3 regions of the Musicola paradisiaca NCPPB 2511 genome follow, and region 3 is predicted to be linked to each of the others. Evidence: riboswitches for the same ligand, from Rfam matches in the RefSeq annotation. Region 3 holds a riboswitch; each other region holds the start of a gene.
The links. A riboswitch is a leader RNA that binds a small molecule or an ion and turns the genes downstream of it on or off. The one in region 3 is predicted to bind thiamine pyrophosphate.
Positions count from the first base shown of each region.

Region 1: linked by a shared signal. The riboswitch ahead of thiM (hydroxyethylthiazole kinase) and the one ahead of thiB (thiamine ABC transporter substrate binding subunit) in region 3 are both predicted to bind thiamine pyrophosphate.
Region 2: linked by a shared signal. The riboswitch ahead of thiC (phosphomethylpyrimidine synthase ThiC) and the one ahead of thiB (thiamine ABC transporter substrate binding subunit) in region 3 are both predicted to bind thiamine pyrophosphate.

Region 1 is NZ_CM001857.1:3,148,207-3,152,379, forward strand. It holds gene psiE (phosphate-starvation-inducible protein PsiE) at 1-407, opposite strand, end outside; gene thiD (bifunctional hydroxymethylpyrimidine kinase/phosphomethylpyrimidine kinase) at 583-1,386, opposite strand; gene thiM (hydroxyethylthiazole kinase) at 1,383-2,171, opposite strand; TPP riboswitch at 2,213-2,311, opposite strand; gene DPA2511_RS13935 (VOC family protein) at 2,481-2,873, opposite strand; gene DPA2511_RS13945 (DUF2891 domain-containing protein) at 3,033-4,034, opposite strand.
Region 2 is NZ_CM001857.1:4,270,379-4,274,551, forward strand. It holds gene hemE (uroporphyrinogen decarboxylase) at 1-930, opposite strand, end outside; gene nudC (NAD(+) diphosphatase) at 990-1,763, opposite strand; TPP riboswitch at 2,011-2,127, shown strand; gene thiC (phosphomethylpyrimidine synthase ThiC) at 2,233-4,173, shown strand, end outside.
Region 3 is NZ_CM001857.1:690,697-694,869, forward strand. It holds gene thiP (thiamine/thiamine pyrophosphate ABC transporter permease ThiP) at 1-907, opposite strand, end outside; gene thiB (thiamine ABC transporter substrate binding subunit) at 883-1,866, opposite strand; TPP riboswitch at 1,910-2,018, opposite strand; gene sgrR (HTH-type transcriptional regulator SgrR) at 2,125-3,786, opposite strand; gene sgrT (glucose uptake inhibitor SgrT) at 3,882-4,043, shown strand.

The sequences.
Region 1 (4,173 bases), 2.2 Mb from region 3:
TATTCGCGTTTCAGGCGCGGGCTGTTGGCCAGATAGAGCGTCACCACCAAAATCAGGATGGCGCCGGCATAGGTCAGGGTATCGATCGGATTTTTGTGATCGACGATGATTAGCCGAATGATGGCGGTAATACCGATATAGATGAAATAGCGTAGCGGAAAGTGATATCCAGACGAAAAATACTTCACAATCAATGCAATAAATTCGAAATATAAAAAATAGATCACCAGGCTCTCGATCAGCATGTAGGAAGATTCCTTCTCATTGCTGACAAACAGTACCGTCGACAGATGCGCAGTCTCCTTGACAAGAAAGATGACCAGCATCACCGCCAGTGCCAGCAGCCCGACATTGAGGATCGTCTGTAGTCCCCGGGCAATCATTACCGCACGTATTGAACCCGCCATGAGCCCCTCCTTAAGTCCACTCATCGACACAACCGTGACCGCCAGACTACTGTCCGCAGATGTCGCCACGCTGACAATAATCTGACACAGATCACAAAATTAACGGGTAGCGGGCGAGCTGTCCATGCAATATTTTTCTGCTATTTATCTGATTTTCTTATCCCTTAAGACCCAATCACCACCAGCGATAAAAATGGTGCACTGGGCCGATCCCTCCGCCGACCTGCAACGAATCCGCTTGCTCCAACGCGCCCTGCAGGTAATTCTTCGCGGCGGGCAACGTCTCCTGCCAGTCGGCATGACGTGGACGCAACGCCGCCAGCGCCGCGGAGAGCGTACAGCCGGTACCGTGAGTGTGACGGGTCACGACACGCGGCGTACTGAAGCGTACCGGCGCACAATGCGTCGTAAACAACCAGTCCGGGCTTTCCCGGTCGCTCAGATGCCCGCCTTTCATCAGTACAGCCTGGCACCCCATCGCCAACAACCGCTCGCCCTGTTGCCGCATTTCCGCCTCATCGACCGCTGGCGCGCACTGCAACAACGCCGCGGCTTCCGGCAGATTGGGGGTAATCAACGACACGCGCGGCAATAACAGTTGACGCACCGCCTCCACCGCCTCGGGTGCCAGCAGCGGGTCGCCGCTTTTCGCCAGCATCACCGTATCCAGCACCACATGCGGCACTGGGTAACGTTGCAGTCGTTCTGCCACCGCCTCTACGATGTCCGTCTGCGCCAGCATGCCGATCTTGGCGCAATCAATGCGCACGTCGCTCAACACGGAATCCAGCTGCGCGGCGACAAATGCCGGTTCGATCCGGTATACCGACTGCACCCCGCGCGTGTTCTGCGCCACCAATGCGGTAATCACGCTGGTGCCATAAGCCCCCAACGCGGAAAACGTTTTAAGATCAGCCTGAATCCCCGCGCCGCCGCTGGGATCGGTACCGGCGATGGTTAATGCGTTAATGCGTTTCATACCGTCACCCCTCCGCGTTCGGCATACAGCGCATCCAGAAACCCGGGAATAAAGCTGCCCGGCCCCGATGCCTGCTGAGCGGCCCGCGCACCGCAACGCGACATGACGGCACAAGCCGCCGCCACATGGGCCAGGCGATCCCCCTCCAGTGCGCAGAACCCAGCCACCACGGCCGACAACGCGCAGCCAGTGCCCACCACTCGCGTCATTAACGGATCGCCACCGCTCACCGCCCAATCACGCTGACCATCGGTGACGTAATCCACCTCACCGGTGACGGCGACGCAGGTCGACCAACGTTGCGCCAGCGAGCGAGCGGCGGGAAGCGCGAACCATGAATCGTTGCCGCTGTCGACGCCGCGCCCGGCGGAACCTTCCCCGGCCAGCGCCAGAATTTCCGAGGCATTGCCGCGAATGGCGGCCGGTTTCATCGTGAGCAGTTGCTGAGCAAATGCCGTGCGGTATGTCAGCCCGCCGACAGCAACCGGATCCAGTACCCAGGGCGTGCCTGCCTGTGTCGCACTGGCGATCGCCGCCAGCATGGCATCCGCCCGGGATACTTCTAGCGTTCCAATATTGATCAGCAGTGCATCAGCGAGTGCGCTGAATTGCGCCGCTTCGCCCGGATCCACCACCATCGCGGGAGAGGCGCCCAACGCGAGCAGTACATTAGCGGTAAAACTTTGCACCACGTCATTAGTGAGACAATGAACCAACGGAGCACGCTGGTGAAACAAAGTGAGGGAATCCGCGACAGAGGCAGTAGGGAAAGGTGTTGCTTGCATTTTCATAAACCTCCCGACCGGCGTGGAAGAAGACGGCAACCGGCGGGATACCGTGACTTTCCTACGCTGGCATTATCCAGTTCAGGTAATACGGGTATTTCTCAGCCCCGCCTTTCAGAAGGGCACCCCGAGTCAACAGCGGTATTATTCAGAGCGTTTGGGAAAAGATCAATCGCTACGGTTTCCTGATCCCAGGAGTCAGTCCATTAACGGCTACACCGCCGCATCCATCAATGCAACCGCAATAGCACCTCATTACATCCGCGTGCTAAATCATGGTGTCGGCAGCTCCGGCAGAATGCCGTCACTTCAGGGTGCACGGTGATACACCGCCTCAATATTGTACCCATCGGGGTCGTACACAAAGGCTGCGTAGTAATTCGGGTGGTAGTTTGGACGCAGCCCCGGCGCCCCATTATCCCGGCCCCCCGCAGCGATAGCTGCGGCAAAGAAAGCGTCGACCCGCTCACGCGATGCGGTACTGAACGCAAAGTGCACCGCCGGGCAAGCTCCTGCCTCCGCCTGATAAAACCAGAGTTCGCCGCCCGGATCGCTGGCTTGCCCGTACCCTTCCGTCACCGCGAAGCTGACGGCGAACGACATATCCTTAATCAGGCGATAACCCAACGGCCTGAGCGCAGCCTCATAAAACTGTCGACTACGGGTTATATCCGTCACCGGAATACTCAGATGATCCAGCATAATCTCTCCTTGCTGATGGTCGTTATGGATGATATCGCGCCACCATACCCCCACCGTTTAGCGGGAAACATGATCGTGATCGGCAAAGAGAATAATGCGTAATGGCATGGAAAACGCCACGGATGATTGCCCGACACCCATGTTGGGCAACCGTGAGGGTCAGCACACCAGCGCCAGCATGGCGAAACTCGCCAGCCAGTGTCCGCCGCTGTAGTGGCTGCCCACCACGTATCCAACGCTGGCGTCAAGATGCCGCTCGGCGGCATCCAGCAAGACCGACCGCGAGGCGGCCGATGCCGGCAGTTGTTCTGTGATATGGCGCATACACCAGGCCCGGCTGAGGTTTAACCCATCCAGATGCGCGATTTTCGTATCGGCCCTGTCACTCACCCGTGCCGGATGGAGCAACGTATTGCACACAGACATCGTCGGTAAAAACGCATCAAACCAGGAAGGAAATGCCGCTCCCAACACCTGGCTCATCAATAACCCTTCGGTCAAGGCACCGGACAAAAATTCGTCCCCGCCCGGTTCGTAATGCGCGGGATAGGCGATGTCATCGACAAAATAACACATGGCCGCCTGGGTAATGGCGGTCTCCAGTTTGCTGTCCGCCACGATGCGTGCATAGTCGAGCGACAGACTCAGCGCGAAAGCGGTATTGAAATGAGTGCCGACCCGGATGGGGTAGGTCAGTTTGTCCAGATAGTCGAGCAACCGTTGCCGGATATCCTGCACCAGCGGCCGCAGTGCATCCAACCAACTGGCCGCGGCAGGGTGCCGCGATTGCGCGAGCTCTCCCGCCAACGCCAGCAACCAGCCATAACCGTAAGGCCGTTCAAAGGAGGCACGCATCGGCGCCTGAAAATACGCAGCCTCACGCGCCATGTTATCCCGCGTGAAATGCTCGTCAAACAGCCGGGTAATGTCGTCGTAACAAGGCAGTTCGGGAAACTCGCGGAGACTACGCAGCAGTAGCCAGTAGCCATGCACGGCGGAATGCCAGTCGAAACAGCCGTAGAATACCGGGTGTAACTCACGCGGCGGCAACGCATCGGCATCGCTATTCATCAGGTGCATAATGTGATTGGGGTATTCCTGCCGTAGGTAGGTCAACGGCATACGGGCGAACGCATCCGCCAGGTGGGGTGTCAGTTGCATCTCGGTTCCTTAGTACGCCCATAGCCGCATCGCCGTGCGTCCCGAACGCCATAAAAAGTAACGGTTTAAGATTATATGACTCACAACTATCCCAGCCGGATTTATGCGTCAATCGGTTTATGCGTTTCAGGAAAATCAA
Region 2 (4,173 bases), 1.1 Mb from region 3:
CGACGCGACTTCCTGTTCGATACGGGCCGGCTGCGCATACAGCAGCGAGGGATCCATATTGCCCTGCAGCGCCACCCGATCGCCGACGCGCCGACGGGCGTCGGCGATATCGGTGGTCCAGTCCAGCCCCAGCGCATCACAGCCGGTATCCGCCATCGCCTCCAGCCACTGGCCGCCGCCCTTGGTAAACAGCGTCACCGGCACGCGACGCCCGTCGTTTTCGCGCAGCAAACCATCGACAATCTTGTGCATGTAATGCAGCGAGAATTCACGATAATCAGCACCGCTCAGCGCGCCGCCCCAGGTATCAAAAATCATTACGGACTGGGCGCCGGCGCGAATTTGCGCGTTCAGATACAGCGTGACGCTGTCCGCCAGCTTGTCCAACAGCAAGTGCAGAGTCTCCGGCGCGGTAAACATCATCTTCTTGATCACAGTGAATGCTTTACTGCTGCCGCCTTCCACCATGTAGGTCGCCAGCGTCCAGGGGCTGCCGGAAAAGCCGATCAGCGGCACGGCGCCCGCCAGATTCCGCCGAATAGTCCGCACGGCGTTCATGACATACCCCAGTTCCAGTTCCGGATCGGGGATCGGCAGCTTCACCACATCGGCATGCGACGTCACGGGAGAGGTGAAACGCGGCCCCTCGCCGGCTTCAAAATAGAGCCCCAACCCCATGGCATCGGGCACCGTGAGGATATCCGAGAACAGAATGGCGGCATCAAGATGGTAACGACGCAACGGCTGTAAGGTGACTTCGCAGGCCAGTTCCGCATTGCGGCATAGCGACATAAAATCGCCCGCCTGCGCGCGCGTCGCGCGATACTCCGGCAAATAGCGCCCGGCCTGACGCATCATCCATACCGGCGTCACATCCACTGGCTGGCGCAATAAAGCTCGCAGATAGCGATCATTTTTCAGGTCAGTCATGTTTTTTCCTTTTAGGCCTGCAGACAGGCATCGTTCGTTATCTCGGGTTAACACGCCGCTTAACTATCCGCTTCGCGGCACAGCACCACGGTATCTTCGATCAGGCGGCGGGCGACCGTGCCGGGCGGCGGCAACTCAGGCAGGCGATCATAACGAAACCAGGCGGCGTCGCGCAGTTCCGAAGGGTCGTGCCGCAGTTCGCCACCGGCATACTCCGCCGTATACGCCATCATCAGCGAATGCGGAAACGGCCAAGGCTGTGAGCAGACATAACGCAGATTCTTAATACGCACATTGCTCTCTTCCATGACTTCTCTGGCAACCGCCTGCTCCAGCGTTTCGCCGACTTCGACGAAGCCGGCCAGCGCGGTGTACATATTGCCGCGATGGCGCAAATGCTGAGCAAGCAGGATTTTCTCTTCATGGCGGATGGCAACGATAACGCAAGGCGCAATCTGCGGATAGTAACGTTCCCGGCAATGCGGGCAGAGGCAGGCCAGTTCGGTCGTGCTGTGAACCATGTCATGGCCGCAATAACCGCAAAAACGGTGTGAGCGATAGAACGCCTCCAACTGCACAGCCCGGCCAGCCAGTTGGAACAATACGGCGTCATGGCTCAGCAACTGACGCACCGAACCCATATCCTGCGCCATCTCGTGCTGCACCAGCCATACCGCCTCGCCCTGCCATTCACCAATCTGTCGCGCTGCGCGCTGTTGCAGATGCCACTGCGCCGCACGCCCATACGGCAGTTCTCCCTGGGGTTGCCAAACTTGCTGTCGGTGGCAGACCACCCACCAGCCGGACTCATCCCCTTTCAGCGTCAGTTCCATATTTCTATCGCCTCTTTTTTGTCGCCGGACGGCATGTGACGGCTCTGGGCGCATTATCCGGCGCGTGTGCGGCCTTGGCAATGCGCTTTCCCTGAATGCCGCGACGACGCAAACGATTGGCCCCGTCGTAACACGGCGTCATGATTTGGCTTTTGACAGCCGTCGGAACCCGGCATAAAGTGTGGGGCTACCACCCCCGAAGCGGGGTGAGGCGGCGCCCCTGAACGTGATTTATCAGGCGCAGCCAGAAATCTTGTCGGAGTGCCCAGCCTGTAAAAAACGCAGGCGGGCTGAGACCGTTAATTCGGGATCCGCGGAACCTGATCAGGTTAAAACCTGCGAAGGGAACAAGAGTAATCTCACTGCCAGAACCTGTTGATGCAGCCTGCTTCAATCGGTTCACATCCAGCCATTACTCCCTCCGAGCTCCAGACAAGCAACCTTTCCCTACACCGTTAAGGAATTTGCTATGTCTACAGAACAGAAACCCGCCGCCGGGCAAAACCACGCCAGCCGTCGTGCGCAACGTGAAGCGGCGCAACAGTTTATCGACTCGCTGCAAGGCACCGCCTTCCCCCAATCGCAACGCATCTATCTGACCGGTTCGCGTCCGGACTTACAGGTACCGATGCGCGAAATCCAGCTCAGCCCGACGCTGGTCGGCGGCAACCGCGACAATCCGCAGTACGAACCCAACGAACCGGTGCCGGTTTACGATACCTCGGGCCCCTACGGCGACCCGGCCGCCCGGCTGGATGTCCGTCAAGGGCTGGCGAAAACGCGCGCCGCCTGGATCGACCAACGGCAGGATACCGAACCGCTGCACGAACGCAGTTCCCGCTTCACCCAACAGCGGCTGGCGGACGCCGGCCTCGACCATCTGCGCTTTGAGCACCTGCCGTCCCCCAAGCGCGCCCAAGCCGGGCGGTGCGTCACCCAACTGCACTACGCTCGCCGTGGCGTCATCACCCCGGAAATGGAGTTCATCGCCATCCGTGAAAACATGGGGCGCGAGCGCATTCGCGGCGAGGTGCTGCGCCAACAGCATCCCGGACACAGCTTTGGCGCGCATCTGCCGGAGAACATCACCCCGGAGTTCGTGCGTCAGGAAGTGGCCGCCGGCCGCGCCATCATTCCGGCCAACATCAATCACCCGGAATCGGAGCCGATGATCATCGGCCGTAATTTTCTGGTCAAAGTGAACGCCAACATCGGCAACTCGTCCGTCTCCTCCTCCATTGAAGAGGAAGTGGAAAAACTGGTGTGGTCGACCCGCTGGGGCGCAGACACCGTGATGGATCTGTCCACCGGCCGCTACATCCACGAAACCCGCGAATGGATCCTGCGCAACAGCCCAGTGCCGATCGGCACGGTGCCCATCTATCAAGCGCTGGAAAAAGTGAACGGCATCGCGGAAAACCTCAATTGGGAGATCTTCCGCGACACCCTGCTGGAGCAAGCCGAACAGGGGGTGGACTATTTCACCATCCACGCCGGCGTACTGCTGCGCTACGTGCCGATGACCGCCAAACGTCTGACCGGCATCGTCTCGCGCGGCGGCTCGATCATGGCCAAATGGTGCCTGTCGCACCATCAGGAAAACTTCCTCTACCAGCATTTCCGTGAAATTTGCGAAATCTGTAGCGCCTATGACGTCGCGCTGTCGCTGGGCGACGGCCTGCGCCCCGGCTCGATTCAAGACGCCAACGACGAAGCCCAGTTCGCCGAACTGCACACGCTGGGCGAACTGACCAAAATCGCCTGGGAATACGACGTACAGGTGATGATCGAAGGCCCCGGCCATGTGCCGATGCAGATGATCCGCCGCAACATGACCGAGGAGCTGGAGCACTGCCACGAAGCGCCGTTCTATACGTTAGGCCCGCTCACCACCGACATCGCGCCGGGTTACGACCACTTCACCTCCGGCATCGGCGCGGCGATGATCGGCTGGTTCGGCTGCGCCATGCTGTGCTACGTCACGCCGAAAGAACACCTGGGTCTACCCAACAAAAACGACGTTAAACAAGGGCTTATTACCTACAAGATCGCCGCTCATGCCGCCGATCTGGCGAAAGGCCACCCCGGCGCGCAGATCCGCGATAACGCCATGTCCAAGGCGCGATTCGAATTTCGCTGGGAAGACCAGTTCAATCTGGCGCTCGACCCGGAAACCGCCCGCGCCTACCACGACGAAACCCTGCCGCAGGAATCCGGCAAAATCGCGCATTTTTGCTCAATGTGCGGGCCGAAATTCTGTTCGATGAAAATAACCCAGGAAGTCAGAGACTACGCCGCCCGGCAGGAAGCGCAGGCGCAGCCGATCGACGTCGGTATGGCACAGATGTCCGCCGAATTCCGCGCCCGCGGCAGCGAACTCTATCACTCCGCCGCCAGCCTGCCGCAGGAG
Region 3 (4,173 bases):
GTAACAGCAGGAGTGCCGCGACAATCAACAGGGTATCGGCGATGCGGCTGAACGGGCTGTCTTGCGGATCGCGCCAGTCACGCTGCTGGCTGATGCCGACCGGCAGCAGTGTGGTTAACCGCTGCCCAAGCAGCGTCAATCCCAGACAACAGATCAGCTGTAACAGTGCCAGCAGCGCCGCACGCGCCGGGTCGTAATCAAAACTCAGCGCCTGATAAATCGCCAGTTCGATGGTGGTTGCCTGCGGGCCGCCGCCCAGCGAAAGCACGGTAGCGAAACTGGCGAAGCAGAGCATGAAAATCAGTGACCCCGCCGGTAGTAACTGACGGCGCAGCCAGGGCCATTCCACCAGCCGGAAAAAATGCCAGCCGCGCATGCCGAGCTGAGCCGCCAATTGGCGCTGTTCGCTGGAAATGCTCTCCAGCGCCTGCAGCATCAGCCGGGTCGCCAGCGGCAGATTGAAGAACACATGGGCCAGCAGGATGCCCTGCAAACCGTAAGGCGAGAAGCGATAATGCAGCCCGAACAGCGCCAATAGCTGCGCCAGCCAGCCTTCGCGGCCATATACGCTGAGGATACCGAACACCGCCACCAGCACCGGCAACACCAGCGTCATGGCGCATAGCCGCAACAGCCAGCGCCGGCCGGGGAAGCGACGGCGGTAGAGCGCACGCGCCAGAAACAGCGCGGGAAGTGTGGAGAGCAGGGCGGAAAGCAGCGCCTGCCAGACGCTGAATCCGATGACGTGCCACAGGTAACTATCCTGCCACAGCGACAACCATGGCGCCTGCGGCGCATCAAACCACAGCGCGCCGAAGGCCAGCACGGCGGTGGCCGTCAACAACGAGGCTGCCAGACCGCCGGCCCACAGCCAGCCGGGAATCAGCGGCTGACGGCGCGTTGCCATGCCTGCACCCAGCTTGCGCGTTGCTCGGCGACCTGCTGCGGGGTGAACGACAACGAGGTCTTGGGCACCATCAGGCTGTTATAGCCCGCAGGCAACTCGGTTTTAACCGCCGGGTACATCCAGTTGGTGGTCGGGATGATCTGCTGGAAAGCCGGGCTGACCATGAACTGCAGGAAACGCTCCGCCAACTGGGGGTTTTTACTGCCAGCCAGACGACCGGCCACTTCCACTTGCAGGTAATGGCCTTCGGCGAAATCAGCGGCGGCATAGTTGTCTTTCTTCTCGGCGATGATGTGATAGGCCGGCGAAGTGGTGTAGCTCAGTACCAGATCCGCCTCGCCTTTGAGGAATAGACCGTAAGCTTCGCTCCATCCTTTGGTGACGGTAACGGTTTTTTTCGCCAGTTGCTGCCAGGCCTGCGGCGTCTGGTCGCCGTACACTTTTTGCATCCACAGCAGCAAGCCCAAACCCGGCGTGCTGGTGCGCGGGTCTTCGTAAATCACCTTCCACGGCTGGTTGCTTTCCACCAGTTCACGCAGGCTTGTCGGCGGGTTTTTCAGCTTATCTTTGTTGTAGACGAAGGCGAAGTAACCGTAGTCGAACGGCAGAAAGGTGTCGTTTTTCCAACCGCCGGGTACGGCCAGCGCATCGGTGCTAATACCGTGTTTGCTGAACAGGCCGGTTTGTTCCGCCGCCTGCAGCAGGTTGTTGTCCAGACCCAAGACGATATCGGCCGGGCTGTTTTTGCCTTCCATGCGCAGGCGGTTAAGCAGTGAGACGCCATCTTCCAGCGCGACGAATTTCAGTTCGCAGTCGCAGGTTTTTTCAAAGGCGGTTTTGACGCCCGGCCCCGGCCCCCATTCTGACGCGAATGAGTCGTAGGTGTAGACCGTGAGCGTCGGTTTGGCGAACACGGGGGCGGATAGCAATAGCAGGCAGGACAGTAATTTTTTTAACACTTTGCACTCCAATTTTTAGCGGATGGCAAAGGTCTTTGAGCAGGCCGGAAGCAGTCTCAAATCCCTTCGCCGGTATTAACCGGATCAGGTTCGACGGGTATTTTCTCAGCGACAAACCGAACAGCGGCGGCATCGCACCCCGTTGAGAACGGCGGTATTGTAAGATGAACGTTACATAAGGGAAAGCACGGAATCCGGCGGTATGCGTTCCGGTTGGCGTCGACATGTACGACGCGGCAATCGCGGTGCGGCGCGCGTTTAGAGATTATCCGGCGGTGCAAACCAGGCGGATTTGAAATCGAACCACCCGCGGGTATTGAGATGGATGCCGCGCATGCTGCGTTGCCCCTGCAATTGCAGCCAATGGTGAAATAGCGGGTGGATTTGCTGGCGTTGTATCAGCGCCTGTCCCCAATCCGGCAAAGAGAGCGAGCCCTGCCGCCACTGGCGGGCGGTCGCGGCCAGGTCTTCGTCTATGCAGTGTTGCAGCAGCGGCATTTCATACAACATGGCAAACAGCGAGAATTCGAGCGGCAGGGCAAAGTTGGCGCTGCCGAGCCACAGATCGCTATCGCCTTGCCCTTGATGCCACTTTTCATAATCCAGATGCTGCACGCTGAGCGTGACATCGTACTGCGCCAGCAGACGCGCCATGATGTCGGTAATATCCTGATATTCGGGATGATCGCGGTAGCTGGTGATACGCAGCCGGGCCAGCGACGCCGGTTTTTCCTGCAAGGCGCGCGGAATATTGTGATGCCAGCGCGGCAGCAGGCCGTAGGCGGGCGACCAACTGCTCTGGTAAATATCGCCCGCCTGGCCGAGCATAGCGACCGGGCTAAGCACCTGGCAGAGCCAACGCCGGACAGCCGGGTCGCACATGGTCGGCGCGCGGCGATCGAACAGGAGGTAGTAACAGCCTTCCTCCAAGCGGTTTTCCAGTTCGTCGGTATGTGTATCGTCTCCCTGTAACTGTATTGAGCAGGGAGGGAGCGACGGTTCATCAGGCAGTACCCAGATACTGACTTCATCGATCAGCGCACGGTAGCCAAAGTAGTCGTCAAATGCCTGAATCTTCAGTTGGCTGTGGGTGTTTTTCACCACCGAGTATGGGCCGGTACCCATCGGCTGGCGCACGAAGTCCGGCAGCGTTTGCCACTCTTTCGGGATGATCATCGCCGGGACGCTGCCCAGCAGCCACGGCAGCCAAACGTCGGGCATGCTGAGCTCAATATCCAGCACGAACGGCGCGGGGGAGGTAATGGCGACCCAATGTGAGAACAGCGGCGACAGCGTCAGCCGTTTCAGGGACGTGACCACATCTTCCATCGTCATTTCCCGACCGTGATGAAAGCGTACCGCCGGACGCAGATAAAACCGCCAATGCAGTGGCGACAGCGCCTGCCAGTGGTGCGCCAGATCCGGCAGGAGTTCCCCATTTTCCTCATTTATGCTGGTCAGCCCGCTGAAGATCTGCCGGGCCAGGTGCATTTCGGAACGCCGTAATGCATTGCCGGGCATCAGGTTATGCATCGGGCGATAATAGAGTATGCGCAGCAGGTGGCGGCCCTGGCGGAAGCTGCGTCCCAGGTGGGACATCAGCATCTGACGCAGGGTCTCCTTGTCGCCGACCAATTGCACCAACTGGTCGATACGGTCTTGTTCCAATAGGTCTTCAGCTCGCTGCTGTTGCAACGTCAGGCCGGTGTACAGGAACGTCAGGCGTGAACGTTTTCCGCGTCCCGCTTCCGCATGCCAGAGCAGCCAACCCTGCTCCTGCATGGCGCGCAGCAGCGATCGAATATGGCGGCGCGAACAATTCAGCAGGACGGCCAATTCCTGTAGCGTGGTGTCGGTATCCTGGCCCTGGAAGCATTGCCATAACCGGACAAACTGCTGTTGCAAACGAGTCGATGACATAAAAGGGGAACTCCACGGCGGAAAGTCATCAATATATTTTTCCCTATATTACGTCGATACTTTGGGTCAGTGAACAACGCAGCGTGAGGAGGCGGATGATGACCTGTCAGTATCGTTTCTATGTGCGTTGGCTGTGTCACGGCAGGCGCGGTTTATGGCGTTTTTTGTCGACGTCACAGCGTATGGCGTTGCTGTTGCAGGTGACGCAGTGGCAGATTGGCGAGATGAACGAGGAAGAATATCGCCATTGGCTGTGATAACGGATGTGAGCGTTGCGGCATCGCGGCTTCAGGCGACGTTCCGTCAGCAACGAACGTGTACCGGCGTCGTCCGGTTCCGGAACGACCTGATTTTCTGAGTAATGGTGCGTTTCACCAGCCAGCGGAA